Regions from separate parts of the Pontibacter deserti genome, predicted to be linked through region 2. Evidence: riboswitches for the same ligand, from Rfam matches in the RefSeq annotation. Region 2 holds a riboswitch; each other region holds the start of a gene.

Region 1 (8,032 bases), 550 kb from region 2:
AGCCAATGAACATAAAATTCTTTGGTATGCCCCACTTTTCTGACAGTTGCTGAATAAGGTCCGGACCGAAATGCCCCCTGATGATGACAAAATCTACTACTAGTTCGGGATAGGCCAGATCCAACACTTCTACTTCATGCATCAATCTTTTAGGTGGCTCTTCTCCTTCCTTCAGCACGTTAACAATTTTAATCCGGTTAGTATGCTCATTTTCAACAATGTAGCGCATCACCTTGTTAATATTGGCTATATTATCTCCTTTTGTAAAGAAGACAAACTGCTGAGACCTTATGGTATGGATAAGGCGTTTTATAGTATAGGATTTAAAAGGTATGATCTTTTTAAGTGGCTGCTCTATCTGTCGTACCAGAAAAGCAAAAAAGATGAGCAGCTCTATACGGAACAACATGATAAGCACCAGCGACACAGTAGGTATAAAATACTTCAGGAACACCCATACATAAGCCGGGTTTAGAATAGCGTTACCTACTAGGGCCATTAATACAGCAGAAATAGCAATAAACAGCACCAACCCAGATGCACGAACCGGACGCGGAAGACGATTTCTGCGAAACTTGAGCAGAACATTACCAATACCAAAAAATGCCATTACAGCAAGGAAAGAAATGGTGTACACCCCCGCCAGGGCTCCAATATCGCCAGCTGTAATAAGAAGTATAGACACGCACAGCAGAAAGAAACTGATCATGATGAGGTAAGCCGAACCTTTCTTATTTGTGGTCAACAGGAACTGTGGCAGGCAGCGGTCAAGTGTCATGCGCTGCACCAAGCCTGTAACCCCGACATAGGAAGTAAGCACCGCGCCACTCAGTACCATGGCAGCGTTTATAGATACCAGAACAGCTAACCAATCTCCGCCTGCTACCTCACCCATATAAGCCAATAAAGCAGTCTGGTTTTCTTTTACAGCAGGTAATGGCAGTATGGCAATGGCCAGAAAAGCAGTTAAAGGATTAAAGATGGTAACTGCCAGCCACATATTACGCAAGGTTTTAGGGAATACGCCCTGCTCCTGTTCCTCCACAAAGTTAGCCGAGCTCTCAAACCCGGATATACCCAGCATGGCAGCCGCGAAACCGAAGAACAAGGCCCTCCAGATACTCCCTTCCAAAGGCTGGCTGTAATTAAGAGTAAGCGTATCAAAACCATGTGTAAAAAGGAAGAAAAACCCGACTATCAATAACAGGGTTAAGGTGGAAATATGCGTGATGAAGATAATGATGGCCACTATAGAAGATTCGCCGATACCCATTATGGTTAGCCCCATAAAAAGCGCTAGCAAAGCAATAGTAGCATAAATAATAGGTAGCCCTTCCCAAAGGTGGTGCACATAATGCATGGCCTCACTTGCCGAAATAACAGCGGTGGCCATATAGGAAAGCAGAGTAAGGCAGGCAGCCAGCGAGGCTGTGCTTTTGCTGGTTGTGTTTAGTAATGCATTGTAAGCTCCGCCGTTTAGCGGCAAAGCTCCCACTACTTCACCATAGATACTCCGGAATAAATAGAGAACCCCACCTACCATCAGCAGTGCCACCCATGCATACTGCCCTGCATAAATAATAGCCAGCGCCGAAACATATAAACAGGAAGACGTGATATCGTTTCCGCAAATGGCTGTAGCAGCCAGTTCTTTTAATTTAGGGTGCTGTACCGTTGTTGCTGAAGCAGTAGAAACCTCATTCATAAATCATTTTCAAGAGTTATATGCAGTATACGAGCTTCTATCAGAAAGATGTTGAGCATACTGTACTTGCTCACATTTTAACTAGGGTATCAACAGCAGCACGATCTGCTTCAGGTACGGAGTTTAAGGTATAGCCTTACTATGATCGAAGAATGGGTTAGCTACATCAGGTAGGTTTAAATAAAAATCCCTGCCGTAGGTTAAGCGGCAGGGGAAGGTAGTATAGATTAGTAAAGGTTTGTTCAGGTGCGTCAGCAAAGGAAAGGTTTGAGCAGGGTTAAACTATAAGTATAATCTTGTTCGGTTTCCTTGCTTAGCTCAGATGATAAGTTTAGGCAATAACATTTATGATAGATTCAGAGAAGCGCTCCATTTCTTCGATCTGAGGGCTGCATTGTAACAGGAAAAAGTCTACACCAACAGCCTCAAATTCGGCGATGCGGTCCTGCACCTGGGCTGGCGTACCTACCAGCCCGGAACGTAGTCCCCTGTTTGAAACAGAATAATCCTGCAGGGTAAGCTGGCGCTCCAGTTGCGTGCCTGATACCCACTGCTCCAGGTTTTTAAACCCGGCTGCAGATTCCTTTACATTGGTAATGCGATCAAATTCCTTTTTCACTTCCTGGTCTGAGTCGCGAACTATACTATAAGCTGCCACACCAAACTTCATAGGTGGTAACCCTAGGGCATCGCGTCGGCGTTTCATATCCTCAATGCGCTTGCCTATCAGCTCAGGAGAATCGCCATGCATTACATAACCATCGCATTGCGTGCTTATCAGGGTCTTGGCCGCTTCCGACTCACCTCCGGCATATATAAATGGCTTTTTCTTTGGCTTTGGCTGTAACACATTGTTCTCTACCTGATAGTATTTACCCTGGTAAGAGAAATGATCCTGCTCCCATACATTGGTTACAATATCCAGCCACTCTTTTGTGCGGGCATAGCGGTCATCATGCTCTTCAAAGTGAAGGCCATACTTAGTTGCTTCATCCTTCCACCACGACGACACCACATTTAACGAAAGCCTGTCGCCACTGATCCGGGCAATGTTGGCAGCTTGTTTGGCAAGTATAGCCGGGTTATGGAACGTAGGGCGCACAGCCACCATTATCTCCAGTTTTTCGGTAACTGCCGCCAGTGCCGCAGCCGTAGACCATGCCTCAAGAGAGGGAGCCTGCTCTCCTTTAATATCGTTCAGGAACAACTCAGCGATAAGAGAAAGACTATAGCCCCAGTCTTCGCTGCGTTGTGCCAGCTTTTTTACATAGTCCCAGTCCGGGGCCATGCTTTCCTCTTCCACGTTGCGCAGCCAGCCGCCGAAAACCGGTAACCAATATCCGAATTCCATGCCTATACCTCCTCTCTCTTTAATTGTGCTTTTGCCTCTAAAAAGTCTACCAGCTTAGCATGCGGATTAAACCCGATCACGTTAACAGCATCAGCCACAAAGTTCGAAAGGGCATTTATATCATAATAGTAAATCTGTCCGTCACGGTCGTCGATGGTATATTCTATACCGCCAACATCTATACCTGATTCCTGCACAATGCGCTCAATAGCATCTATCACTCCCTGTGGTGGTGTAAATCCTTCCACTCTCATACCGTTCTTAGGTGCATCAATAGCGCAGGCGTTTCTTACCAGTTCTTTACCGTTGGTAGTCTGGCAAATGTCTGCAGGACACAGGTTAAAGCTTTCTCCTGAAGTATAAACTTTAATAGCATACAGGTATTTGCCGCCTAAGGTCTCCACACGATTTATATGGCCGCCACGCGCAGGTATAAATTCCTGTACCAGTGCGGTATGGTCTATACCTAGTTCTACCTGGCCAGAGGCAACAGCTAATGCCAGCTCTTCCGGAGAATTGAAACGTATAATGCCAGCACCGCTTCCGCCAATGTTCGCTTTTACAACGATTGGGTAACGCAATCCTTCTGTAGCTTTAACTGCCTGCGAGGCATGGTTAATGACACGGGATTTAGGATAAGGAAGTCCGAGTCTTTCCAGCAACGATAACTGCAGCGCCTTGGAAGTTTCATATTGGAAAGCTTTATAGCCGTTGATCACGGTTACACCTTTAGCCTCTAAATGAGCAAGCAGATTAAGTGTATAGAATATGCCCTGCTCGTTGTTACGCAGGTAAGCAGAGGGGCTCATGCGGTTAAAGAAAAGGCTATAGTTCTGCTCCGCTGATGCCAGGTCATAGGTATGTTCTGCTGCGTTCAGGCGTGTGTATGCAATGCCGCGGACATCCAATTCATTAAATAAAGGACGGAACCACTCCTGGTGTTCATGGAAAATTGCAAATGGTTTTTCAGATGATAAAGTTGACATAAGATTCTCTGTAAAAATTAAAATTGAAAGTATAGGTATAGCTCACCTGCAAAGGCAGAGCTTTTGAATGTAAGGGAGGCAGGCAAAAACAAGTCCTTCAGGTACTGAAAGCTTTAGACAAAGCAAACCTTCGCCTTATTTGCTTTAAGCGCAAAAGGTTAATATGCCTGGCGGCTGCGTACGTAATGTGTTATAGTTTACCTAAAAGAAAGTATAGGCAACAGAATGCGCAGCTGGTTTAGCAACAACAGCAGCAACAACAAGTAGAAATAGTATTCGGAAGAGATAAACCGAAAGAAGATAAAGTGCTTTTCTGCAATAAAGAACCGATAAGGTTATTTGTTGTGATTTTCATGATTGATAATTTATATCCCCTAAATTTTTTAGGCAGGAATTAGCACCTGGTTTGATAACTGGTTGCTAGAAGTTCATAGAGCCTGTTCTCTCCCTTCTTCTTTATAAATCAAATACTGTGTAGGTATATTGACTTTACACTGCAAAGCTGCATGCAGAATTTTGGAATTGCAAATATTTCAGCAAAAAAATGTACGTACATCGGTTAAACTACTGCCATTTATCCCTGTTATACTTTAAACCTGTGGTTGCTTTATGATGTGTTCAGCAGTATTTCAGTCTCTCAACAAGCTGTTCGGACAACAAACCATACAGGTTAACTGGCGTAATACCAGATATTATTGAGTTACCTGGTACAGGTTAAACTTCTGCTCTCTTACTATACTAAACTATTGCACAGGCTACCAGCATAGGTTTTGTTTGTCTGATTAATCAAAGTTTCAGTTTACTTAAGTTATAGCACCTATGGCTATTGCAATTATCGGAGGAGGCTTAAGCGGCACATTAACGGCTATTCACCTGCTTCACAACGCTACATGTAACACCACCATTAACCTGATAGACCAGGACAGGTATAGGATGAACCGCGGAATTGCCTATTCCAGCCAATTAACGTTTCAACCTTTAAATGTTCCTGCTTCGGCTATGAGTCTGTTTCCGGAACATCCTCTCGATTTTTTCTATTGGCTCGAAGCACAACAGCATCGTTATGAAAAGCATTTAAAGCACCCTGTCAGTAAAGATGACTTTATACCTCGTTTTATTTTCGGGGACTACCTTAAAGCCCGGTTGCAGGAAGCAAAAATGAAGGCCCACCCAAGTATAAACTTTGTAGAAGTATATGACGAGGCTATTTCAGTAAAGAGGAAGGCCAATTGCTTCCAGGTAGATTTTCGTGATCATGAATCTATAAAAGCAGATAAAGTGGTGTTGGCTCTCGGCAACTTTCCACCAGCCCAGCTCCCCATACCTGATGCTGCATTTTATCAAAGCAGTAAATATGTTGCTTCTCCCTGGGCTGCAAAAGGGCTGGCAGATTTGCCTGTTGATGCCTCCTTATTACTGATTGGTTCCAGCCTGACAATGGTAGACTTAGTTGGTAGTCTTAAAGCACAGGGCCATAAAGGGAAAATTTATGTTATCTCTCGTCACGGACTACTGCCTCAGCCATTTGATGTATATACGCCTTCTTATCATAAGCTGAACCTTCCCATTCATTCAGACTTGTCTGTAATAGCATTATTCCGTTTTTTCAGGAAGGAGATAAAGAAAGCAGAAGAACAAGGCTATACCTGGAGAAGCGTACTGGATGCCATGCGTCCTGATATACCTGCTATCTGGCAGGCTTTACCATTAACTGAGAAAAAGCGGTTTCTCCGTCATGTACGACCTTACTGGGAAACACATCGCCACCGCATGCCTGCCAGTTCAGCAACTCTGATAAACGGTTTACAACAACAAGGGCAGTTAGAAGTGATCGCTGCTACTATCCTAAACATGGTGGATGAAGGGGAACATGCCTGTATCACCCTTAAAAAAAGAAAGTATACTGCTACCTCTCAAATAAAAGTGAGCCGGGTAATCAATTGTACCGGTCCTCAATCCGACTTCACTAAGATTCAGATGCCATTGGTTCAGCAACTGCTTGAGGAAGGCCTTATAAAACCGGATCAATTAAAGCTGGGCTTAGAAACAGCTCCTGATGGCACGCTAATAGGTGAACAAGGAACACCCATAGATGGACTTTATACTTTAGGACCGCCCCGAAAAGCTACTCTTTATGAATCAACTGCTTTGCGGGAGATAAGAGAACAGGCAAAGGAACTGGCAAATGTAATACTGCCATCGCCACTTACGCAGCTTTCGGAAGCATAGCTACTCTGGTTGCTCTTCCCGGGTACAGCTCCTGAAGCTAATGTATTGTATAGCAGCCTTTATCTCGGCTTCAGGAAATGTGCTATCAAGCGGTATTTATATTTATAGTTAGCTTTTAATCCGCTTATTTATAAAGAAATAGTTACCCCGGTAAATCCGGTTGCAGGTCTGCCCCGTTTGTATTGTCCATTTAAACTGTGAGACTATGCAACTAACCAACATTTTATTATTTCTAGGCGGACTCGGAGGCACAGAAGTAGTGTTGATCGTACTGGCTATACTTCTATTTTTTGGTGCTAAACGCATCCCTGAACTGGCAAAAGGTCTCGGACGTGGTATCCGGGAATTTAAAGATGCCTCCAAAGATATTAAAGAAGATTTCGAAAACTCAGTTTCTGATCATACCCCTCCAGCAAGAGAGTCGGAAACCAGGCTAAGAGCTTAATGCAACAAAGCCCACTATGTATAGTGGGCTTTGTTGCTTTTATACTTCTGAAATAGCCCCGGTAATATCTTTTTTTCGCTTGCCTAAATCCGGTTCTATTACCGGTGTCGTAGGTCTTGCAATGCTACCGGATAAGGGCTTTATCAGTGGCAGTTCAAAACCAGTTTACAATATGTTTTAAAATTATGGAAAAACTACAAGACACCTCTACTGAGAAAGACGCCGGCATAAAAAGGGCATTAGTGGCACCCATGCAGCGCCGTATGTTTATGCGATATGCCGGGGCTACAGCCGCACTCACAACCCTGCTTTTTGCTACCTCCTCCTGCGACGAAGACGGAGACGATATGCCCATGGATCCTAACACAGTTGACCTGGGCTCCGGTGATACAGGTATCCTTAACTATGCCTATGCGCTGGAACAACTGGAGGCTGCTTTTTACTCAGAAGTTGTAGCAAAATCTTTAGGCTTATTTAATCAGACGGAACAGCAGATAATGCAGGACCTGATGGGACATGAAAACATTCATAAAGACTTCCTGAAGGCAGCACTTGGCTCCGCTGCTATACCTGACCTGGAAGTAAACTTCAGCTCAATTAACTTCTCTGATAAAAACAGCATTTTAACAACTGCTAAAACATTTGAAGACCTTGGTGTAGCTGCTTATAATGGCGCTGGCAAGTTCCTGGAAAATGCTGGTTTCCTGACGCTGGCAGGTAAAATTGTATCTGTAGAAGCACGCCACGCCGCTGTTATCCGCGACCTGATCTCGAACGGCACCTTCTCCGATTCCGCCAACAACCAGGGCCTCGACCCTGCCATGATGCCAGCAGATGTACTCTCAGCTGCTTCTGCGTTCATCAAAACAAAAATTTCTGCTAACAATTTACCTAAATAAGCCTCGCCATGAACATATTTAAAATTATAGAAGACATAGAGAAAGTTGATCCGGAAGTATACAACAGACTTGACTCGCGCCGGAGTGCTTTTAAGGGTTTAGGTTCCATTGGTAAAAAGGCTGCGCTTTCAGCTATACCATTAGCACTTGGCTCGGTATTTCAAAAAGCATATGGGCAGAGCAACGGCATCGTGCTGGAAGTGCTGAATTTTGCGCTGAAGTTGGAGTACCTGGAGCGAAACTTTTATACACAGGCATTAGCTGCTAATGGGCTGATACCGGAAGGCGCGCCTAAAGGTGCCATCCAGAAGATTCAGATGCACGAGGCTGCACACGTTGAATTGCTAAAAACTACTATCCAAAGCCTGAACGGTACACCTATAAGTGAGCCAACTTTTAACTTTGGTAAAAACTTCC
Region 2 (8,032 bases):
CAGTACATCGTAAAGGCCTTGCCCTACGCACCCGAACCCGAATATCCCGAGCCTGATGTCAGACGGTTTGTTTTTCATAGTAGTATGGTTGGTTTACAGTTTCAGATTTATAAAACTTGCGGATAGCCTCCGTCAGTTGTTCCGTTTCCACTAAAAAGCCATCATGGCCATAGTTGGAGTGCAGCAACGCAAATGCAGAACCTGGCACTTGTTGATTCAGGAATTGTTGCTCTTCCACCGGAAATAGCAGATCGGTATTTACCCCTACAAACAGTGCTTTAGCTTTCAGATGAAGTAGTGCCTTCTCCACTCCGCCCCTGCCACGCCCAATGTTATGTGAGTCCATAGCCTTTGTTAGCAACCAGTAAGTATAGGCATTAAAGCGTTTAGCCAGTTTATCGCCCTGGTATACCTGGTAACTGGAGGCTCTGTAGTTATCGGTAATGCTATTGCCGGGCTCCTGCTGCGAAAGGTTGTAACTTATGTAGTGCCGATAAGAAAGCATCGCGATGGACCTGGCTGTTTTCAACCCTTCCCTGCCTGCTGTTTCACTATTACTAGCCCAGGTCGGGTCCTGACGGATGGCCATCCGCTGGCTTTCGTTAAAGGCTATTCCCCAGGCGGAATGACGCGCATTAGATGCCACATGGACCAACCTTGCAAAAACATCCGGCTTCTGCAACGCCCATTCCAATGCCTGTTGCCCACCCAACGACCCGCCTATGAGCGTGTGCACCTGCTCCAGTTCCAGTTCCTGCCGCAGCAGGTCAAAAGCACCTATTATATCACGGTTTGTGAGCTGCGGAAAACTATGGAAGTAAGGTTTAAGCGTGTTCGGGTTGATAGAGAGAGGTCCCGTCGATCCATAACATCCGCCCAGCATGTTTGCACAAACTATAAACCATTCTTCAGGATCGTATAGCTTACCTTCTCCAAAAAGGCCGCCCCACCAATCAGTAACTTCAGCGTTGCCGGTAAGAGCATGGCACACCCACACCACATTATTACGCTGCAGGTTTAACTGGCCGTAGGTAGTATAAGCAAGCTGGAAGCCGGGCAACGAGAACCCCGACTCCAGTTTAAACTCCTGCTGATAATGAAAAGTATGTTGTTGTGTGGACATATGAATTTCTAGTTAAGCACAGGTTCTGGCACTGCATTTTTTACAGCAGCAAAGGCCAGTTCAAAATCTGCTTTAATGTCTTCTATGTGCTCAATGCCAATTGAAACGCGAAGCAAGGTTGGCTCAACGCCTGCACTTAATTGCTCTGCATCCGAGAGTTGCTGGTGGGTTGTAGATGCCGGGTGAATGATCAAAGTTTTAGCATCGCCTACGTTTGCCAGGTGGCTCACCAGTTGCAGGTTATTTACAAAAGTTTCTGCCTGCTTTTTATCCCCCTTCAGTTTAAAGGATAGTACACCGCCAAAACCGCGCTTCAGGTATTTCTTAGCCAACTCATGGTACTTGCTGGATTTCAGACCCGGGTAGTTTACACTTTCCACCAGGTCGTGCTGCTCCAGCCACTCTGCCAGTGCCTGTGCATTCTGCACTGTTCTTTCTACCCTTAGCGAAAGTGTTTCCAGGCCTTGCAACAACTGAAAAGAGTTAAACGGACTAATTGCCGGCCCAAAATCGCGTAAGCCTTCTACCCTTGCCCTGATAGAAAAAGCGATGTTACCAAACGGACCATCCGTACCAAATACTTCCCAGAAGTTGAGGCCATGGTACCCTGCTGATGGTTCTGAGAATTGCGGGAATTTACCGTTGCCCCAGTTAAAGTTTCCGCCATCTACAATCACGCCACCTATACTTGTACCGTGCCCGCCTATCCATTTGGTAGCCGACTCTACTACCACATTGGCTCCGTGCTCCAGTGGCCTGAATAAGTAACCGCCTGCTCCAAATGTATTATCCACCACCAGCGGTATATCATACTTTCTGGCAAGTGCAGCTATACTTTCAAAGTCCGGAATATTGAAGCGTGGGTTACCAATTGTTTCCAGGTAAATGGCTTTCGTATTTTCATCTATCAGCTTTTCATAGCTTTCCACTTCATCATTCTCTGCGAAACGGGCATCTATGCCTAAGCGCTTAAAAGAAACCTTGAACTGGTTATAGCTACCACCATACAGGAAACTGGTACTCACAAAATTATCCCCTGCTTGCAGAATATTGGTAAGTGCAATAAACTGGGCTGCCTGCCCTGAAGCAACTGCCACAGCGGCCACACCACCCTCCAGAGCTGCAACGCGATTCTCGAAAACATCGGTGGTAGGGTTCATAATGCGGGTGTAAATGTTGCCAAATTCTTTCAGGGCAAACAGGTTGGCACCATGGGCAGCATCTTTAAAAGCGTAAGAGGTTGTTTGATAGATAGGCACTGCTCTGGAACGTGTTGTTGGATCGATTTCCTGGCCTGCATGTAATTGTAATGTTTCGAAACGATGTGTAGTAGACATAGTGGTTCTGATTAAAATGTATAAAATGAGTTGAGTTGCGAAATGCAAAAAAGATGTGCGGATGCAGCAGAGGGAACTACAGGTATTTACCTGCAGAAGTCTGCCGGACACACTTGTTCAGGAAGCTAAAAGATTAGCAACAGCAGCAACAACAGGTCGGCATGCACATGATGGACCTGAAGGCAAATAAATGAGATGCTCCGTGTAGTTTGGCTACCGGATAAAATACAAAACTGTGCTGTGTTGGCTTGATTCCCTTTTTCATGTTACTATCAATTTATATTCATCCGAATTTCCGGATTCAGGAATTAGCACCTTTACCATAGGGGTTAGGTTGCTAGCGCTTCACAGAGCCTGTCTCTCCACGCTTCTTTATAAATCAACAACCGTAAGGGTTAATTGACTTGATGATGCAAACTTAGACTACCTTTACTCAAAAAACAAAATAACGGATATGTTTTTTATAAAAATATTTTTCTAACTTAAACATTTAAACCTGTAAACCAACATCTTACATCCAAAAGCATAAGTATAAAATAAAAGCACAACCCGGTTATAGTTACTAATACATAACAAGAAAATGACCTGAACATAGCCGAAAGTTTTCTGTTGCTAAGTCGGGATATACAACCAGAACTTGCTCACATGAAGATACTTTTAACAGGTGCGAACGGCTATATTGGCAGAAGAATTTTACCTGTGCTTGTGGAGCAACAGCATGAGGTGATAAGTATGGTGCGCGACCCCCGTCGCTTCGAACTGCAGGATTCACTTAAAGATAAAGTACAAATTTTTAAAGGCGACCTGCTGCAACCAGATACCCTGGAAGCTTTACCTAAAGACATAGATGCAGCCTACTATCTGGTGCACTCGATGGGTGCCTGGGGAGATGACTTTGAACAAGCAGAACAAACTTCTGCCGAAAATTTTGTTACCTATCTTAATCAAACATCTGCTGAGCAGGTCATTTACCTGAGCGGAATTTCCAATGCTGCACATCTTTCAAAGCACCTGGCCTCCCGCAGGCATGTAGAAGATATACTAGACCTGGCAAAAGCAAATTTAACCGTACTTCGTGCCTCCATTATCATAGGCTCGGGTAGCGCATCGTTCGAGATAATCCGTGACCTGGTAGAAAAATTACCCGTGATGATTACACCCCACTGGCTTAACTCCCGTTGCCAGCCTATTGCCATCCGGGACGTGATCTATTACCTGACTGCTGCATTAGGCAACCCTGCCTGTTATGAAAAACGGCTAGAGATTGGCGGCCCGGATATACTTACCTATAAACAAATGCTGGAGAAGCTGGCAGAAGTGCGCCACTTAAAACGCTTTATTTTTACTGTTCCCGTCCTCACTCCCAGGTTATCGTCTTACTGGCTATACTTTGTTACCAGCACCAGCTTTGCTATTGCCCGCAGTTTAGTGGAGAGCCTCCGGAACGACACCATCGTACAGGATAACCGCATACAGGAAATCATACCGCATCAGAACCTGCCCTACCAGAAAGCGCTACAACTGGCTTATGCCAAAATTGAGCAGAACATGGTGATCAGCAGTTGGAAAGATGCCTTGGTAAGTGGCACGATGCAGCTTAATTATATGGATTTTGTACAAATACCTGAGCACGGTTTACTTACTGATAAACAACGTATTAAAATTGAACAGGATCCTGCAGTTGTATTGGAGAATATTTGGCGTATAGGTGGTGAGCGGGGCTGGTATAAAACAGATTTTTTATGGGAAATACGTGGCTTTCTGGATAAGATGGCTGGCGGTGTAGGCCTTAAACGGGGCCGTAGACACGCAACAGAAATAAGGGTCGGCGATAGTATTGACTTCTGGCGCATATTGGTTGCAGATCGCCCTAAAAAGCGTTTGTTGTTATATGCAGAAATGAAAGTACCCGGCGAGGCATGGCTGCAATTCAGAATAATTAATGAAAAAGATGGTTACTACCTGGAGCAGTTAGCAGCTTTTCGCCCTGATGGGTTGCTGGGCAGGTTGTATTGGTTTGCTATGCTTCCCTTTCATTATATCATCTTCAGAGGTATGGCCAGTAACATTGCACATTTTTCTCCGGCACCTAAAGCACCCGCCAAAGCATAGAAAGTTACAAATACATCGAAAAATACAAACTATAGGGTTTATAATATAAAACTTTACCTATACTTGCGAGTATACAAGCCCAAGTCTTTCAACCCATTTTTTTCGTGAAGACTACTACTTCTACAGTAGAAGTAAAGACGTAAAATTTTCGCCCTTTAAAAATAAAGCTAACTTTGCTCTCCGACATACCTAACGAACTAATGGAGGCCATTAAAGAAACTAACTTCTCCTTTGCCGGTCAGACCGGTTTTTACAGGGGCAAAGTTCGCGACGTTTATTATTTCGATGACCGGTTAGCTATAGTTGCTACGGATCGTATCTCTGCTTTTGATGTGGTACTGCCACGTGCCATACCTTACAAAGGGCAGGTACTGAACCAGATCGCCAGCCTTAACCTCAAAGCTACTTCCGATATACTTCCGAACTGGGTACTTTCTACTCCTGATCCTAATGTAACCATTGGGTTGCGTTGTGAGCCATTTAAAGTAGAGATGGTGATACGAGGCTACCTGGCAGGACATGCCTGGCGCGAGTATAAAGCCGGAAAGCGCACCCTCTGCGGTGTTACATTACCGGAGGGCTTAAAAGAGAACGATAAACTTCCGCAGCCAATTATTACCCCGACCACGAAAGCTGACGAAGGCCACGACGAAGACATTTCTAGAGAAGAAATTCTGTCGAAAGGTATTGTAAGTGAGGAAGATTACTTAAATTTAGAACGTTATACACAAGCACTTTTTGCACGTGGCACCGAGCTAGCTGCGCAACGCGGATTAATTCTGGTTGATACCAAGTATGAGTTTGGTAAACAAAATGGCCAGATATTTCTTATTGATGAAATCCATACGCCAGACTCGTCTCGTTACTTTTACAGCAAAGGCTACGAAGAGCGACAGCAGAACGGCGAGCCGCAGAAGCAACTATCAAAAGAATTTGTTCGCCAGTGGCTGATCGAGAATGGATTTCAGGGGCAGGAAGGACAAACAGTTCCGGAAATGACGGATGAAGTTGTTGAAAATATCTCAAAGCGCTATATAGAGCTATTTGAGGTATTTACGGGGCATTCCTTTGTAAAAAGTGACTATAATCAGGCACTACAGCGCATTGCGCAGAGTGTGGAACAAAACATTTTTAGCTTAAAAGATTAGATTTTTTAATGTATATTTTGGTACATTCGCATTTAAATCCATATTGGTAGATCTATGAAGTACACGATTGATAAGAAAGAGAACTATACTATAATCACGATAGATGAGAAGAAGCTGGATACTTCAATAGCTCCAGATCTTAAGTCTGAGTTTGTGAAGCTGAACGCTGAAGGGATCACCAACCTGATTCTAGACCTGAACAACGTAAAATACACCGACTCTTCCGGACTGAGCTCTATCCTGATTGCAAACAGACTATGCAATTCTTCTAATGGCTTACTAATTTTAACAAGCCTGCAGGACCACGTAATGAAGCTGATCTCTATCTCTAAACTAGAGTCAGTTTTAAATATACTGCCTACTGTAGAAGAAGCTATTGACCGTGTATTTCTGCACGAGATTGAGCAGGATCTAACAAACAAGGAAGACTAAGCATAACCGCTGGCCGTGGATTTCGAACTCAGGATTTTGGGTAGTTCGTCGGCCACACCCTCGGCAAACAGACATCATACCGCACAGGTACTTACCATTGGTAACCAGATACACCTGATAGATTGCGGTGAAGGTACGCAAATGCAGCTGATGCAATACAAGATAAAGCATCAGCGCATTTGCAATATCTACATCAGCCACCTGCACGGCGACCACTATTTTGGCTTAGCCGGTTTGCTCTCCACAATGTATCTGCAGGGCAGGCAGTTACCCCTTCATTTATTCGGCCCTCCGGGCCTCTCCGAAATCTTAAGCCTGCAGTTCAAGTATTCGGGCACCAACCTAAGCTACAAGCTTATTTTTCATGAGTTGGATACCACCTGCTATAAAAAAATTTTTGAGGACAAGCAGATAACCGTGCACACCATACCTATGGAGCACCGGGTACCTACCTGTGGTTTTATTTTCCGGGAGAAGCCCAAGCCACGCCCGCTTATAAAGGAGAAACTGCCACCTTACCTTACACCACCGCAACTGGTACGCCTGAAGTGGGGAGAAGATATAAATGACGAACAAGGTAACCTGCTGCTGGCTAACAAAGAGGTAACACTGGATCCAAAGCATAGCCGTAGTTACGCCTATTGCTCCGACAGCCGTTACAAACCAGACCTGCTGCCTTACCTGCGCCACGTAGACCTGCTGTACCATGAGGCTACTTTCCTGAGCGACATGGAAGAGCGCGCTTCCCAAACTTTCCATAGCACTGCCCGCCAGGCTGCCGAAATGGCTGCCGCCGCCGAAGTACGTCATTTATTACTTGGCCACTTTTCTGTGCGCTACAAAGACCTTACGCCGCTGCTTACGGAGGCGCAGGAAATATTTGAAAAAACCGACCTTGCCACGGAAGGAAGTATTTTCAGTGTAAGAGAACAGCACCGGTAAGCCTGCATCAACTTTCCATCTAAAGTATAAAACCTTTTAATAGCCGGTGTGCTAAATATAACTAGTTTGTTTAAGCCTGCAGAAAGTATAAATTTACCTGATATTATACTTCATCCTGATAAGCCAGCCAAACTATGAGCACTACTACCCTCGAAAAGAAACGCACTAATCTTTTTATGGCGCTTAGCGGAGTATTTTTGGCCAACGCCTTACTGGCTGAGTTGATTGGAGTTAAAATATTTTCAGGGGAGGCGCTGTTTGGCTTATCGGGCGTGCAGCTTAACATACTGGGCAGCAAACTCGATTTTAACCTGACGGCTGGCGTTATCATCTGGCCTGTTGTGTTTGTTTCTACGGATATAATCAACGAGTACTTCGGGAAGCAGGGCGTGAAGAAGGTAAGTATACTTACAGTTATACTTATACTTTATGCTTTCCTGGTGATAACTATAGTTACCGGGCTGCCGCCGGCGCAATTCTGGGTAGAGCTTAACAGCAAAGATCCGCAAGGCAACCCGTTCAACATCGATTTTGCTTTTAACACTATTTACCGCCAGGGGCTGGGCATCATCATCGGCTCGGTAGTGGCTTTCTTGGTGTCGCAGTTGCTGGATGCTACGGTTTTCCATTGGCTGCGCAGATATACAGGCAGTAAAAAGATATGGCTTCGCGCCACCGGCTCTACGTTGGTTTCGCAGCTAATCGATAGCCTGGTTGTATTGTTTATTGCCTTTTACCTGTTCGGCAACTGGACACTGGAACTAGTATTTTCAGTGGCTGCCATCAACTATATCTATAAGTTTTGTGTAGCTATATTGCTTACTCCTGTGCTATACCTGGCGCATTACCTGATTGATGAGTACTTAGGTAAACGGGATGCAGAAGAGTTAATTGAAGAAGCTGCCATAGAAAGCGAAGCCTAACCTTAAAGTATAAAA
Region 3 (8,032 bases), on a different contig from region 2:
TGCCCAACAGGCTGCTCACTACGGTTACACTTCTGGAGGCATCATGCACGTGTACTACGGGGCCACTATACTGCGGTGCAATTTTCACGGCAGTGTGTACTCTTGAAGTTGTAGCTCCACCAATTAACAAAGGAATCTTCATGCCGCGGCGTTCCATTTCCTGCGCTACGTATACCATTTCATCCAATGAAGGTGTGATAAGTCCACTCAAACCAAGGATATCTACCTTGTGCGCTTCAGCTTCGGACAAAATCTTATCCAGCTGCACCATCACGCCCAGGTCTATTACTTCGTAGTTGTTACAGGCCAGCACTACGCCCACAATGTTCTTGCCGATGTCGTGCACGTCGCCCTTCACAGTAGCCATAAGTATAGTACCTGCGGTTGATTTAGACGTATCGGAAGCCAGCTTCTCCTGCTCCATAAACGGCAACAGGTACGCCACCGACTTTTTCATTACACGTGCACTCTTTACTACCTGCGGCAGGAACATTTTACCAGCACCAAATAAATCACCAACAACGGTCATACCTGCCATCAGCGGCCCTTCAATCACATCCAGCGTTTTGGTTGCCTGCTGACGAGCGACTTCGGTGTCTTCTTCTATGTAGTCAACTATACCTTTTACCAAGGCATGCTTCAGGCGCTCTTCCACAGGGGCATCGCGCCAGGCATTATCGGCTCCGGCGGCTGTCTTGCCTTTGCCTTTTATAGTTTCCGCGTAAGTAACCAGCTTTTCAGTGGCATCCGGGTGGCGGTTAAAGATCACATCTTCGATCAGGTCGCGCAGCTCGGTTGGTATTTCACTGTACACACCCAGCATACCCGCATTCACAATACCCATGTCCATACCTGCCTGCACGGCATAGTATAGAAATACGGTGTGCATCGCTTCACGCACAATATCATTGCCCCGGAACGAGAACGACAAATTACTTACACCACCGCTTACCAGGGCATGCGGCAGGTTCGCTTTTATCCATTTTACAACCTCGATATAATCTACCGCATAGTTGTTATGCTCTTCTATACCTGTGGCAATCGCCAGGATGTTCGGGTCAAAAATAATGTCCTGTGGCGGGAAGCCAACTTCGTCTACCAGTATGCGGTAAGAGCGTTCGCAGATCTCTTTTCTGCGCTCCAACGTATCGGCCTGTCCCTGTTCGTCAAATGCCATCACCACTACAGCGGCACCATACTGGCGTACTTTACGAGCTAATTTCTTAAAGGCTTCTTCTCCTTCTTTTAAGCTGATAGAGTTAACGATAGATTTGCCCTGCACACATTTCAACCCGGCTTCTATCACGCTCCATTTCGAAGAGTCGATCATGATAGGCAGTTTGGCAATGTCAGGTTCGGAAGCGATCAGGTTCAGGAAGTTGGTCATGGCCTGCTCCGAATCGAGCATACCTTCGTCCATGTTCACGTCTATGATTTGTGCGCCACCTTCTACCTGCTGACGGGCAACTGCCAAAGCTTCTTCAAACTGTCCGTTAACTATAAGGCGTGCAAACATCTTGGAGCCAGTAACATTGGTACGTTCACCGACATTCACAAAAAGGCTTTCGGGGGTAATGGTAAGGGGCTCGAGGCCGCTGTAGCGTGGGAGTGGAGCTACCGGAGTGGGAGTGTGCGGTTTATACTTTCGCACCAAGTCTGCAATTACTTTGGTATGTACTGGCGTAGTGCCACAACAACCACCTAGTATATTTACTAATCCCTCTTTCAGGTATTCTTCTACAATTGCCCCCATTTGCTGGGCTGTTTCGTCGTAGCCGCCAAATGCATTTGGCAAACCGGCATTCGGGTAAGCGCTGATGTAACAGTCTGATATTCTTGATAACTCCTGGATGTGTGTTTTCAGCTGACGAGCACCTAATGCACAGTTAAAGCCCACGCTAAGTATAGGTGCATGTGAGATGGAGTTATAGAAGGCTTCTACAGTCTGTCCAGACAAGGTACGGCCGCTGGCATCGGTTATAGTTCCGGAAACCATGATCGGCAGTTCTTTGCCGCCATCATTTACAAATTGCTGTATCGCAAAAAGGGCAGCCTTACAGTTTAACGTATCAAAAACGGTTTCTACCAGCAGCAGATCAGAACCACCATCTACCAAACCACGCACCTGCTCATAGTATGCCTCAACCAATTGATCAAAGGTAATGGCACGGTAACCAGGGTTGTTTACATCCGGAGAAAGCGAAGCCGTACGGTTAGTCGGGCCAATGGCACCAGCTACAAAGCGTTTGTGCGAAGGATTCTTGGCTTGTATCTCATCTGCAGCTTCACGGGCTATCTTCGCAGATTCATAGTTAAGCTCATACACCAGGTGCTCCAGGTGATAGTCGGCCATGGCTATACTTGTTCCGCTGAACGTATTGGTCTCGATAATATCGGCACCAGCCTCTAGGTACTCTGTATGGATGGTCTTGATGATATCGGGCCTAGTAATAGAAAGCAGGTCGTTGTTTCCTTTCAGGTCGGAGGGGTGATCTTTAAAGCGCTCGCCGCGGAAATCAGCTTCCTGTAGCTGGTAACGCTGGATCATGGTGCCCATGGCGCCATCAAGCACAAGTACGCGCTCTTTAAGCTGCTGGTAGATCGGATGTGTTTTGGTCATGGCTGGTGTCTTTCTTCTCGTAAGTCTTCTGCATTGTCTTATCAAGAAGGACACCCTAAGGCAGGATATACTATCTTATCTTTTCCCGGCTAAAGTATAGCTGGGAAGGGAATTAGCACCAGGCTTGTACAAGGTTGCTAAGACGTCATAGGGCCCTATCCCTCAGTCTTTCTTGATAAGAAGTTGCAAGTTAATACACTTATCCGCAAAACGCGAATTTTTGTTGCATTAGAATATAACTATAATCACTAATACAACTGATGTGCTTCAAAACAGAAAAGGACACATTAAGTGTCCTTTTCCTAAAAGAGTTTGGTCGTTTCCGATTAATTACTCTTCTTAGTTTAGTATACGATCAGTAAAACGCTAAGTTTCTACATTTTACATTTAAACAAAATAAAAAAAGGGATGCCTTTCGACATCCCTTTTTAAATCTGCAAAGGTTCGTATTAAGCTTCTGCTACTACGTTAGGAATTACAGAAACGTAAGAACGGTTCTTAACGCTTTTCTTAAATTCTACTTTGCCATCAATAAGTGCGAACAAAGTGTGGTCTTTACCCATACCCACGTTCTTACCTGGGTGGTGTGCAGTACCTCTTTGTCTTACAATGATGTTACCAGCGATAATGTCCTGGCCACCATAAATCTTAACACCAAGTCGTTTTGAGTGCGACTCACGACCGTTGTTAGAACTACCAGCTCCTTTTTTGTGTGCCATTTTGTTTTACTATTTAATCAGGCCTTAGCCCGAAATGGTTCTACGATAAATTTCCTCTTACTGCTTATCCAATGCTCTCGATCAGAACTTTAGTATAGTCAGAACGATAACCTCTCGACTTTCTATACCCTTTTCTTCTCTTCTTCTTGAAAACACGGATTTTCTCGCCTCTAACGTTGCCAAGGATTTTACCAACCACTTTAACACCGCTTACGAATGGAGCACCTAAGGTAATGGTTCCGTTATCATCTGTAAGAAGAACATTGGCGAACTCAACGGCGTCACCTTCATTGCCGGAAAGCTTGTTAGCGTAGATGAACTTACCGCTCTCTACTTTGGTCTGTTGACCTGCGATTTCTACAATTGCGTACATCAGCTTCAATGTATGTTTAAAATTTAGTCTGCAAAAGTACGGTGCTTAATTTTAATTTGCAAACACTTATAACTTAAAATGTTCGCAGATTTCAACAGCACTTTCAGGCATTGTGGATAACCATGTTGATATACACGTGACATTTTTTTTGCACCTGTTAAAAACTGCCATAACAACAAACAAACTAGGTAGTTACAAGCAAAACAGGTTTTTCACCTTTTCCACAAAACAAATTTACAGGTGCGCAAAGCACATAGATTAAAACCAGAAACCTACACTTCTTTTTGTACTCTCGCTCTTCATATATGGCAAAACAGCATGTTTAAACACTATAAGCCGGCATTTCATTGCACTTAACAATTATTTAATATATAATTTACAATATATTAACTATCTAATATGACATATACATCATGTGTATAACGGTGTTAATTTCAGCATAACAATCACACCTACAACCACTTAATTATTTGTGCATAAATTGAACAACTTTACCCCCTACTTTCAAGTTCAATTCTCTATATTTGAAGTCACGATACTACCAGGTACCTGCCGGGAACCCGTCAAAAACAAAAGTAAACATGGGGTGTTTTCTAAGCTGATTAGCTTACCCCTTCAACCAATAAAACATTTAGTAGCTTATGGAGCCAATATTACAAGAAAACCCAAACCGCTTTGTACTGTTTCCGATTCAGCATGATGAGGTATGGCAGATGTATAAAAAGGCTGAAGCCAGCTTTTGGACTGCAGAAGAGATCGACCTTAGCCAGGACCTGAAAGACTGGGAAAACCTGAACGATGGCGAGCGTCACTTTATCAGCCACGTGCTTGCATTCTTTGCCGCATCAGATGGCATCGTGAATGAGAACCTGGCGATAAACTTTATGCAGGAAGTACAGCTACCGGAAGCGCGTTGTTTCTATGGTTTCCAGATCATGATGGAGAATATTCACTCCGAAACATACTCGCTCCTGATCGACACTTATATAAAGAAGCAGTCTGAAAAGGATTATCTCTTCAATGCGCTGGAGACCGTGCCATGTGTAAAGAAAAAAGGCGAGTGGGCACTCAAGTGGATCAACAGCGAGAACTTTGTTGAAAGACTGGTTGCCTTTGCAGCTGTAGAGGGTATTTTCTTCTCCGGTTCTTTCTGCTCTATTTTCTGGTTGAAAAAGCGTGGCTTAATGCCAGGCCTGACCTTCTCTAATGAGCTTATCTCCAGAGACGAAGGTTTGCATTGCGATTTTGCCTGCCTGCTTTACTCTATGCTGCAGAACAAGCTTTCTGAAGAGCGAATCCATACTATTATCAGGGATGCAGTAAGTATAGAGCAGGAATTTGTGACAGATGCGCTGCCGGTTGACCTGATCGGTATGAATGCAAAACTGATGAGCCAGTACATTGAGTTTGTGGCTGACAGACTACTAGTAGCACTTGGCTACAGCAAGATCTACAATGCTGCTAACCCATTCGACTTTATGGAAATGATCTCGCTGCAGGGCAAGACCAACTTCTTCGAGAAACGTGTAGGCGAATACCAGAAAGCAGGTGTACTAGGCGACAAAGACAAAAATGTTTTTTCGCTGGACGAAGACTTTTAATAATATCAGAAACTAACTATATTTAAGTGGCAAAGGAAATCAAAACTCCGGAAGCCGCTTAAATACTCTTACATACCTTACCGGACAGTGGCTGAAGTATAAACTAAACTGCAAACCTGTACCGGTACCTAAGCTGGCCCTGGGCCATCAAAGGGGAATCTCATCCCCACTATATAGTAAAAGCATTTGGCTTTACCTATAATCTATTGTACTACAACGGCTTATACCACACCGCGTATTAGCTGGCAGTATCTTATACTTTAAAAATTCGGCTTACTGCTTTGGCAGAAGCTTCCTGAAATATATCTGTTAAGAACCCGGGCTTTTTAATCCCGCTAATTGTATACACTATGTTAGTTGTTAAAAGAGACGGTCGCCGCGAATCCGTTAAATTCGACAAGATCACTGCACGCATCGAGAAGCTGTGCTATGGCTTACATGCTGATTATGTATCGCCGATTGAAGTTGCCAAGAAAGTAATTGATGGTATTTATGATGGCGTAACCACTGTTGAGCTGGACAACTTGGCTGCTGAAACAGCGGCATCGCTTACTACCAAGCACCCGGATTACGCGGTACTGGCAGCACGTATTGCTATCTCTAACCTGCACAAGGTTACCAGCAAGTCGTTCTCCAACACCATGAAGCGCCTGTATACTTACACCGACCCTAAAACCGGAGAGAATGCATCGCTGCTGGCGAAAGATGTGTATGAGATCATCCGTAAGCACGCCGCTACACTTGACTCTACAATCATTTACGACCGCGACTATAACTACGACTACTTCGGCTATAAAACACTGGAACGCTCTTACCTACTGCGTTTAGATGGTAAGATTGTAGAGCGCCCGCAGCACATGCTGATGCGTGTGGCCGTTGGTATACACAAAGATGACATTGAAGCTGCTATCGAGACATACAACCTGATGTCGGAGAAGTGGTTTACACATGCTACGCCTACCTTATTTAACGCCGGTACACCTAAGCCTCAGCTTTCTTCGTGCTTCCTGCTGGCCATGAAGGACGACAGCATACCAGGTATTTACGATACCCTGAAGCAGTGTGCGCAGATCTCACAAAGTGCCGGCGGTATTGGTCTGAGCATTCATAACATCCGTGCAACAGGTTCTTACATAAAAGGTACAAACGGTACATCCAACGGTATCATCCCGATGCTGAAGGTGTTTAATGATACGGCCCGCTACGTAGACCAGGGCGGTGGTAAGCGCAAAGGTGCTTTCGCTATTTACCTGGAGCCTTGGCATGCCGATATCTTTGATTTCCTGGAACTGAAGAAGAACCACGGTAAAGAAGAGAACCGTGCCAGAGATTTATTCTATGCCCTTTGGACACCAGACCTGTTTATGAAGCGTGTGGAAGAAAACGGTGACTGGAGCCTGTTCTGCCCGAACGAAGCACCTGGCCTTGCCGAGTGTTGGGGTAAAGACTTTGAGCGCCTGTACGAGAAGTATGAGCGTGAAGGCCGTGCCCGCAAAACGGTAAAAGCACAGGACCTATGGTTCCATATACTGGAGTCGCAGATAGAAACCGGTACCCCATACATGCTGTATAAAGATGCCGCTAACAGCAAGAGTAACCAGCAGAACCTGGGAACTATAAAAAGCTCGAACCTGTGCACCGAAATTATGGAGTACACCGACGAGAACGAAGTAGCTGTTTGTAACCTTGCATCGCTGGCCCTGCCGCGTTACGTGAAAGATAACGGCAACCATAAAGTATTCGACCACCAGAAGCTGTTTGATGTAACTTACCACGTTACGCTTAACCTGAACAAGGTAATTGACATTAACTATTACCCGGTAGAGGAAGCACGCAACTCTAACATGCGCCACAGACCTATTGGTTTGGGTGTGCAGGGTTTAGCAGATACATTCATCGCGCTGCGTATGCCATTCGAGAGCGAAGAAGCGAAGCGCCTGAACGAAGATATCTTCGAGACGATCTACTTTGCATCCATGACGGCTTCTAAAGACCTGGCTAAGAAACAAGGTGCTTACGAAACATTTAAAGGCTCTCCGTTATCGAAAGGCCAGTTCCAGTTCGATATGTGGGGTGTAACGCCTAAGTCGGGTCGCTGGGACTGGGAAGAACTGCGCAAGGAAGTTATGGAGCACGGCGTACGTAACTCGCTGTTGTTAGCACCTATGCCTACAGCTTCTACAGCACAGATTTTAGGTAACAACGAATCGTTTGAGCCTTATACTTCTAACATTTACCTGCGCCGCGTACTGAGTGGCGAGTTTATGGTGGTTAACAAGCACCTGCTGAAAGATCTGATTGCGCTTGGCCTGTGGAATGACAAAATGAAGCAGGATATTATTGCAGCTAACGGCTCGGTACAGGATATCCCGAACATCCCGCAGAACATTAAGGACTTGTATAAAACAGTGTGGGAGATCAGCCAGCGTACAGTAATTGATATGAGTGCCGACCGTGGTGCTTACATTTGCCAGAGCCAGTCGCTGAACCTGCACGTAATGAACGTGAACTTCGGTAAGCTGACTTCGATGCACTTCCATGCCTGGAAGCGTGGCCTGAAAACAGGTATGTATTACCTGCGCACCAAAGCCGCTGTTGATGCCATTAAGTTTACTGTAGAGAAACAAGCCGCCGAAACCCTATCGCCAGTTTACAACCAGGACCAGAACCGCAGCGACATGGCCTGCTCACTTGATAACCCGGACGCTTGCGAAGCTTG
Region 4 (8,032 bases), 1.7 Mb from region 2:
CATTCCTGTTTAAAGGAATTACAGTTCAAAAAAACTGGTATAAAATAGAAGCATAGAAGCCTCTTAACATGCTATTGCTAAAAATAGTGCCAGCCTATATCGTTTTAGAAATTATTTTAGCCCCGCGTTGAACCATTTTACAAAAATAATAGACAACTTTTCTTCTCTCCAAGAACAGTTTTAAGAAACAGTTGATCATTCTAAAACCAGGCTTCCAATTGACTGACTTTTTGCTTTTTAACAATTCATAGAATTTCAGATTTTGCTTCTCCGAATTTCAGGAGTTTGATGAGAAACATAATGGCTTTATGAAGTATAATGTATGGTTTCTGCATGCACTTACTGTTAATTTATAGTTTTCAGAACTTACCACCTATATAACTATTGCAAGAACAAATAAAACAATTGAACCTGTAGCGTTTATAGTTAGTTAATAAGACCGTATCCGGTTAATTAATTGATTTATAGATAGTAAAACCATTTAATTTTAGCTTTCGGAATGTCTGGAAGCAGGAGTATTTTGTAATGCAGTATCCAACATCTTATTCAGGAAAAGTAACCAGAAATGAAACCCCGGTAAATCAATCAATGGGCAAATTGTGCTATGTAAAAGAAAACAACAAAACAGCATGCGGCACAGATGCAGATGCTCTTAAAATAAGCTATTGCCCTTCTCTTAAATACCTTGAGGCGGCATGGCAACAACCAGTAAGCAGTCTGGAATACCGACATCATATTCGGTTTGTAGGTATTTGTATTGCACTACTAAAAATAAAGTACATTCTGATCGATTTTACTAAGTTTGGTAACCCGACTCTAGTTGATCAGAAAAGCACATCTGACTTTTTACAGAAAGCACTTTTGAATACTACCTTAGTACGAAGTGCCAGAGTACTTTCAGGAGATGAACAACAGTTCCGGGTACATAAATCTATTGAAGAGGAAGGTATAAAATTGCCTTACCAAGTGAAGGTTTTTTATAGTACCGAAGAAGGGAAGAAATGGCTCCTTCCTCAACAGTCAGAAAACATCTGCTCCAGAGACAGCATCTGGATTCCTGTGGATTGCAACCATAAAATACTACGTAGTTTAGCGGCATCTGAAGTAACTGCTACTGCGGAGGTGCAGGATGAGGCCAAAGAAGAAGCTACAAACACAACCGTTTGCCGCACAGACTTTATGGAGATTGTAATTGATCTGAATAAAAAGTTGTTAGTGCTCAGGTGGCTGAGAATTGCGTCGAGCAGAGAATACAGGTATGGAATTTTAAAAGCAGTTCGTGCCCTGCTGGAAAACAAGATAGAGTTGTTGCTGATAAACAACCATCGCAGAGGAATATTAACTTTGGCAGACCAAACGTGGTTTGTTTCAAACTCGGTGGCTGTATTATCCAAAAGTAACCTTCAGAAACTGGCTATCATAAACTCGGCAGATGCCATACAACAAATGACCAGCGAGGCGATAGATGCCCGGATGAAGAAAGCAAACCTGGCTTTTTCGTCTCAGCTTTTTTTATCGGAGGCAGAAGCAACAGGCTGGCTACTTACAACAGATAATGAGTAATAAAAAATAATATGCAAGAAGGAGAAACCTATAATGCTGTTGCCTTGCAACTATGCACTATATACCAGGACGAATATGTAAAGATTGAAGCTGATGATCGTGCAAAGTATATTTTTGTAAAATGGACACAGCACCCTAAGAGCGAAGAGTTTCGAAAAAGCTTTTTGAAGGCAGCAGAGCTTACCGTTGAAAACAAATATGAGTACTGGTTAAGTGATTCACGGGCTATACATTACATTGAGTTCGCGGACCAGAACTGGATATTGGAGCATGTAGCACCACTACTGCCTAAGGTTGCGCTTAAAAAGTTTGCACGCCTGAGTACCCTGGAAAGTCTTTCATTGATGGATTCGACACGAATTTATGCGATGCTGGAGCAATTGCCATTTGAAAGAAACACACAGCTGGAAGTTTTCACAACTACAGAAGAAGCCTTGGAGTGGTTGTTTCAGGTACGTTAATCAGCTGATAGCTACAGACTAAAAAGAGCCGCTTAACACGTAGTTAAGCGGCTCTTTTTTATTAACAAGGTTGTTCTCGACTCACGTCTAATTAGCAACAGTTTCCCTTGCCTGTAATTTATTAACCTCTTTTTTAAGTAAGAACCTGTCTACAAAAGGGGTATAAATGGCCAGCAAAGTAAATAAAAGCAACAGGTACAGATACCACGCATAAGGCAGCACATCCAGAAATTGAACCTTACCACCAGTAAAATTAAGCATGATCAGTATTTGTGCGCCGTAAGGAAGCAATCCCTGCACAATGCAGGCAAAGATATCAATGATAGCAGCTGTTTTCAGTCTTTTGATAGCATACCGCTGGCTGATCTCTTTTGCAACCGGCCCGGTTACAACTATGGATACTGTGTTGTTAGCAATAGCACTGTTCACGCCGCTCACTAACAGACCTATTCCCAGTTGTGCAGAGCGATAGCCATTAATCATCTTGTTGGCGTTGTTCAATAGAAACTGAATACCCCCAGCCTGTCTTACCATTTCTGCCAGTCCACCTGTAAGCATCGAAAGCAGAAATATTTCGGTCATGCTGGTAAAGCCTTCATAAACTTTCTTACTGAACAGCAACACATCCAGATCACCGCCGGCTATACCTACTACACCTGAAGCAAGTATACCTAACACCAATACCACAAATACATTTATGCCATATACTGCCAGGAACAGCACAAGTAAATAAGGTGCTATTTTCAGAAAATCAATTTCCTTTGCTACAGGCAATACCTCCTGCGCAGCAGTAGTCTGTAATCCTGCAAAAAGTAAAAGACCAATTGTTACAAAAGCGGCAGGCCCGGCAATCAGCAGGTTCACCCTGAATTTATCTTTCATGTCGCAATCCTGGGTCTGGGTAGCAGCAATGGTGGTATCTGAGATAAAAGAAAGGTTATCACCAAACATGGCTCCGCCCAGCAAAGCACCTAACATAATTGGTAGCGGAGAGCCACTTTGTTCGGCCAGCCCCACAACTATAGGCCCTAAGGCCACTATAGCCCCAACCGACGTACCGGTAGCAGTAGATAAAAAAGAAGCCAGTAAAAACACACCTAAGGCAAGGTACTGCACCGGAATGTAAGTTAACCCGAGATTTACTGTGGCATCTACGCCACCTATTGCTTCAGAAACAGCTGCAAATGCACCGGCTAACAAATAAATTACACACATTGTGATGATCTGTGAATCGCCGCATCCTTTTATAAAGGCATCAACTTTAGCATTTATACTTCCTTTTAAAAGTATAAATGCAGCGATAATACCGCACACTACCGCCACCGGCGAAGGCAAAGCATAAAAGTCGTCTAACGCTAAACCGGCGCCAAGAAATAATACAACAAACACCAAAAATGGAACGAGAGCTGTTCCACCTGTCTTTTTGATCTGATCCATAAAAACTGAAGAAATAATACCTTTAGCTGCCCAGAGTAACTCCGGTAACAACAGGCCTGGAAATAAAAATTAAAATGAATTGAAAGTATAAAGTGCAGCTGCTACCGGTTTGGTATGTGCAGCTTAAGCAAGAAAAAGATATGGATTAACAGCAACAGCAACAGCAGCAACATGAAGTGGCAGGTGCTACTTTAAAGAATGATGCTGGTAAATAAAAGGCTGTTTTTGTTGATTTTGCTAACATGCTACTAATTTATATATCCCAAAACTGGGCAGGAGTTAGCACCATTTCAATTTGTTTTGCTGGTTGCTAGAGGTTCGCGGAGCCTGCTCTCTCCCCTCTTCTTTATAAATCTTGATAAAGATGCTGCAAAGGTAAGGCCCAAGCTTTTAATAATGCAAACCCAGATAGTAAAAACATCTCAACAGCAAGCCTAAACAACTGAATTAAAATCACATACATATTCTAACGTTTGCTTCTCATTAAATTAAGTAAGCTATACTTTTAACTGCCCGGTTTTCCAAACGTAGGTAGCTGCAACACCTTGCGCTATACTATGGAACATATACCAAACTTATACATGGGCACATCGGGATGGAGCTATCGCTGGCTGGAAGTACTATACCCTCCAGAGCTGAAATCCGCGGAACGGCTATCCTACTATGCTACCCATTTCAATTCAACCGAGATAAACAGCAGCTTTTATCATTTCACGATGGCTAAAACTGTGGAGAAATGGCTGGCTACTACTCCGTCCTACTTCAAATTTGCACCAAAGTTAAACCAGGAAATAACCCATAAACGCAAGTTTACAGATGCTGAGGCCCCGCTGGACAAATTTATGGCCAGCTATAGTTTAATGGGTGATCGCCTTGGCCCGGTACTGGTGCAGATCGCGGGCAGCTTCCGTTTCCATAGGCCAACAGCAGAATCGTTTTACAGGTTGCTCCGCGATAAATACCCGGATCAGGCTTTTGCTTTGGAAGCCCGCCATGTATCGTGGTTTACTGATGAGTCGCTGGACCTGCTGCGAGACTATGACATTACCACTGTAATTGCCAGCGCAGGCAAACGCTTTCCGGGTACTGAGGTAACAACTACCAACATTGCCTACCTACGCCTGCACGGCGACGAGAAAATGTACTCCTCTGCTTATTCCGATGATAAACTGGAACGTTATGCCTATATGGTGAAAGAGTGGCTGGAGGATGAAAAGCAGGTATGGGTTTTCTTTAACAACACCATTTTAGGTAATGCTGTACTCGATGCCCGCAAACTAAACGACATGATCCTGAACCTGTAATGGCTGGGTATTCCAAACATCGTAACCTTTGGGTAAAAGCTTCATCTAACGTATAAAGTATAACGCGTTAGTCATGCTGCTTCTGATAGATTTATACTTAAACAACTGCAGGTTATGGAGGTACCCAAAGGAAAAATAGTAGCCATAGGTGGCAACGAAAAGAAAGGCAATGAATCGGTATCAGAAGGTATAGTTCACCATCAAAATGCTGTAGATGAAGGGATTCTAAAACGCATACACGATGAACTGCATGGCTTGGGCACCCGCATCGAAGTAGTGACTTCAGCAACCATAACCCCGGAAGCGGCAGGCCAGATCTATACAGATGCTTTCTTACTACTTGGGTGCGACAACGTAGGTGTTTTGCCCATTCAGCAACCTGAAGATACTAAGCGACCAGACTTTTTGGAACGGCTACGGAAAGCAGATGCGGTTATGTTTACCGGAGGTGATCAGTGTCGGATCATCCCGATTTTTGAGAACTCAGAAGCACTCCATATCCTGAAAACACGCTACCAGCAGGAAGATAAATTTCTTATCTCAGGAACCAGTGCCGGTGCCATGGCTTTATCCCGGATCATGATAAGTGGTTCTCTGCAGACTGACCCGCTCATTAAAGGTACCGTGGAATTAGCTCCAGGCTTGGGTATACTGGACCATGTTATCATTGATACACATTTTGTAAACCGCCGTCGCATACCTCGCCTTATCGAAGCTATTGCCGGCCACCCTACCCACATTGGTATTGGGCTTGGCGAAGACACAGGTATTATGATAACTGAAAACAACTGCATCGAAACTATAGGCTCAGGGTTGGTAGTTGTAATTGATGGGCGGAAACTGGAGGAGAACAACTATAACAGTATAGAAAAAGGACAAGCCCTTTGTGTTGAGAACCTGATCATGCACGTGTTGCCTAAAGGCCGCTCCTATCATATCCCATCTGGTGAATTCATGTAAATCACTAACTATAACACCTGCTACACAACCTGCCGCAAAGTATAGGCCTTCTACCTGCGGCACAAACAAATTATAGCTAGGCTGCTATCGCACATATTTTTTATAGTTCAGGTACTGCAAACAAAGGAGTTATTAAAAAATTAGATTATCTTGAACAGATTTATCTACACTTTTTATGTCTGTTAAAACTGAACCTATGATGTCTCAGGCAACGCGTAACGATTCCCGTGCTATCCTGATAATCGGCGCCCTGTTCTTTATTTTTGGCTCTGTTACCTGGCTAAACTCGGTACTGATCCCTTACCTGCGTCTGGCTTGTGAGCTTACCAACTTCGAGGCCTACTTCGTTACCTTCGCGTTTTTTATTTCTTACTTCGTGATGGCTATTCCGTCAGCGTGGGTGCTAAAGGCGACCGGCTTCAAAAAAGGTATGGCTACCGGATTGGCCGTTATGGCTGTGGGTGCCCTGATTTTTATACCTGCCGCACTTAACCGAACTTATGAAATATTCCTGCTGGGGTTGTTTGTGCAGGGAACCGGACTTGCTTTACTACAGACCGCTTCTAACCCTTACATAACTATACTTGGCCCGGCTGATAGTGCTGCAAAGCGCATCAGTGTGATGGGTATATGTAATAAAATAGGTGGTATACTGGCACCCCTGGCGCTTGGTGCCATACTTTTTCTGGATGCTGATGCCCTTGTAAAACAGCTCGATACTATGAGCCTGCAGCAGAAAGCACAGGAGCTGGATGCACTGGCTCATCGTGTAATTACGCCTTATATTTTTGTGGCGGTATCGCTGGTAATACTGGCTATACTTGTACTGATTTCATCTTTACCTGAGATCGATACTGACGCGGAAGACGAGACCGTAGCTACTGCCAATACCGGTAAAACAAGTGTGCTACAGTTCCCGAACCTGGTGCTGGGTGTACTGGCTATTTTCCTGTATGTGGGTGTAGAAGTTATGGCCGGCGACACGATCATCAACTATGGCACTGAGCAGGGTATTGAGTTATCTACTGCTAAATTCTTTTCTTCCTTTACCTTAGGCGCTATGCTGGTGGGTTACTTTATCGGCATTATAACCATACCTAAATACCTGAAGCAGGATGTGGCCTTAAAGATCTCAGCGGTGCTGGGCGTGCTATTTTCTATTGCTGCCATACTTACTGATGGTTACATTTCGGTGCTGTTTATAGCTTTGCTGGGCCTGGCTAACTCGCTGATGTGGCCTGCTATCTGGCCGCTGGCTATTGCTGGCTTGGGTCGCTTTACCAAAATTGGTTCGTCGTTGCTTATTATGGGTATTGCCGGCGGTGCTATACTTCCGCTTATCTATGGCAAACTTACCGACCTTACCAATGCACAGCAGGCTTACTGGATAATGGTGCCAGCTTACCTGTTCATCTGGTTTTATGCTACTAAAGGCCACAAATTGAGGTAACACACACATAATAAGTAAAAGCCCCGCCTGAAGTATAGCTCAGGCGGGGCTTTTTTTATTTTGTTAACTATCAGCAAACTATAAAAGCTGCAGTTGCTCCCCTTTATAATGCTTTACAGGTATAACTGAGTTAGTTATAGTATAAACAGGCGTTTCCTGGAAACGTGAAGCAATAACAACTTCAGTGTTGCCTGCATTCAGGTCGAAAAGCTGCTTCAGTAATTTAGGGCAATTGTTATCTTTCGATAAATGAGATAACAGGATATGGCTCATAAACGGTGGTTTATGCTCCGTAAAGAGTGTAAGCGCCTGCTCGTTTGATAGGTGCCCATAGTTACCCCGAATGCGTTGTTTCAGGTAATATGGGTATCGTCCGCTGTCCAGCAAGCCATCATCATAGTTCGCTTCCAGGAAAGCAGCATGGCATTGGCTGAAGTGCCTGATCACATGTTCGCAGGGAGAGCCAATATCTGTAAACACACCAATATTTATGTCCTGATAGCTTACGATAAAACTATGCGGATCGGCAGCATCGTGAAACTTTGGAAAGGCAGTTATAGTTAGCTCGCCTACCTGCACCGGCTCAAAGGCCTGAAAAGGTATAGCTACAAACTTCTCGTTGGTTAAGCGGCCATGGTACAGCGTATCTGGTGTTATGTAAACCGGGATTTCATATTTTCGGGCAATAACGGATACCCCCCTGATGTGATCGGAGTGCTCATGGGAAATAAAGATGGCCTTAACCTTACGCATCGAAAGGCCCAGCCGCTTCATACGCTTTTCGGTTTCCAGACAGGAAATACCGGCATCCACCAGCACCGCTTCGCGCTCGTTACCTATGTAATAACAGTTACCGT

Evidence for each region. Region 2 has a riboswitch for S-adenosylmethionine ahead of MJ612_RS08825 (O-acetylhomoserine aminocarboxypropyltransferase/cysteine synthase family protein). Riboswitches for the same ligand answer to the same signal wherever they lie in the genome.
Region 1: another riboswitch for S-adenosylmethionine. It lies ahead of MJ612_RS06445 (ATP-grasp domain-containing protein); the one in region 2 lies ahead of MJ612_RS08825 (O-acetylhomoserine aminocarboxypropyltransferase/cysteine synthase family protein).
Region 3: another riboswitch for S-adenosylmethionine. It lies ahead of metH (methionine synthase); the one in region 2 lies ahead of MJ612_RS08825 (O-acetylhomoserine aminocarboxypropyltransferase/cysteine synthase family protein).
Region 4: another riboswitch for S-adenosylmethionine. It lies ahead of MJ612_RS01420 (Na+/H+ antiporter NhaC family protein); the one in region 2 lies ahead of MJ612_RS08825 (O-acetylhomoserine aminocarboxypropyltransferase/cysteine synthase family protein).

Annotation. Positions count from the first base shown of each region.
Region 1 is NZ_JALPRS010000001.1:1,489,859-1,497,890, forward strand. Features, by position in the region: gene MJ612_RS06435 (APC family permease) at 1-1,705, opposite strand, end outside; gene MJ612_RS06440 (LLM class flavin-dependent oxidoreductase) at 2,037-3,056, opposite strand; gene MJ612_RS06445 (ATP-grasp domain-containing protein) at 3,059-4,042, opposite strand; SAM riboswitch class I at 4,405-4,507, opposite strand; gene MJ612_RS06450 (FAD/NAD(P)-binding protein) at 4,862-6,271, shown strand; gene MJ612_RS06455 (Sec-independent protein translocase subunit TatA/TatB) at 6,477-6,716, shown strand; gene MJ612_RS06460 (ferritin-like domain-containing protein) at 6,902-7,615, shown strand; gene MJ612_RS06465 (ferritin-like domain-containing protein) at 7,624-8,032, shown strand, end outside.
Region 2 is NZ_JALPRS010000001.1:2,034,924-2,042,955, forward strand. Features, by position in the region: gene MJ612_RS08815 (homoserine dehydrogenase) at 1-78, opposite strand, end outside; gene metX (homoserine O-acetyltransferase MetX) at 59-1,123, opposite strand; gene MJ612_RS08825 (O-acetylhomoserine aminocarboxypropyltransferase/cysteine synthase family protein) at 1,132-2,460, opposite strand; SAM riboswitch class I at 2,735-2,841, opposite strand; gene MJ612_RS08830 (SDR family oxidoreductase) at 3,106-4,572, shown strand; gene MJ612_RS08835 (phosphoribosylaminoimidazolesuccinocarboxamide synthase) at 4,773-5,720, shown strand; gene MJ612_RS08840 (STAS domain-containing protein) at 5,775-6,152, shown strand; gene MJ612_RS08845 (ribonuclease Z) at 6,168-7,094, shown strand; gene MJ612_RS08850 (queuosine precursor transporter) at 7,229-8,017, shown strand.
Region 3 is NZ_JALPRS010000003.1:83,597-91,628, forward strand. Features, by position in the region: gene metH (methionine synthase) at 1-2,620, opposite strand, end outside; SAM riboswitch class I at 2,693-2,802, opposite strand; gene rpmA (50S ribosomal protein L27) at 3,070-3,339, opposite strand; gene rplU (50S ribosomal protein L21) at 3,404-3,712, opposite strand; gene MJ612_RS15240 (ribonucleoside-diphosphate reductase small subunit) at 4,354-5,313, shown strand; gene MJ612_RS15245 (ribonucleoside-diphosphate reductase subunit alpha) at 5,664-8,032, shown strand, end outside.
Region 4 is NZ_JALPRS010000001.1:332,665-340,696, reverse strand. Features, by position in the region: gene MJ612_RS01430 (hypothetical protein) at 526-1,563, shown strand; gene MJ612_RS01425 (hypothetical protein) at 1,575-2,024, shown strand; gene MJ612_RS01420 (Na+/H+ antiporter NhaC family protein) at 2,112-3,461, opposite strand; SAM riboswitch class I at 3,712-3,816, opposite strand; gene MJ612_RS01415 (DUF72 domain-containing protein) at 4,019-4,765, shown strand; gene MJ612_RS01410 (cyanophycinase) at 4,880-5,725, shown strand; gene MJ612_RS01405 (sugar MFS transporter) at 5,901-7,175, shown strand; gene MJ612_RS01400 (MBL fold metallo-hydrolase) at 7,254-8,032, opposite strand, start outside.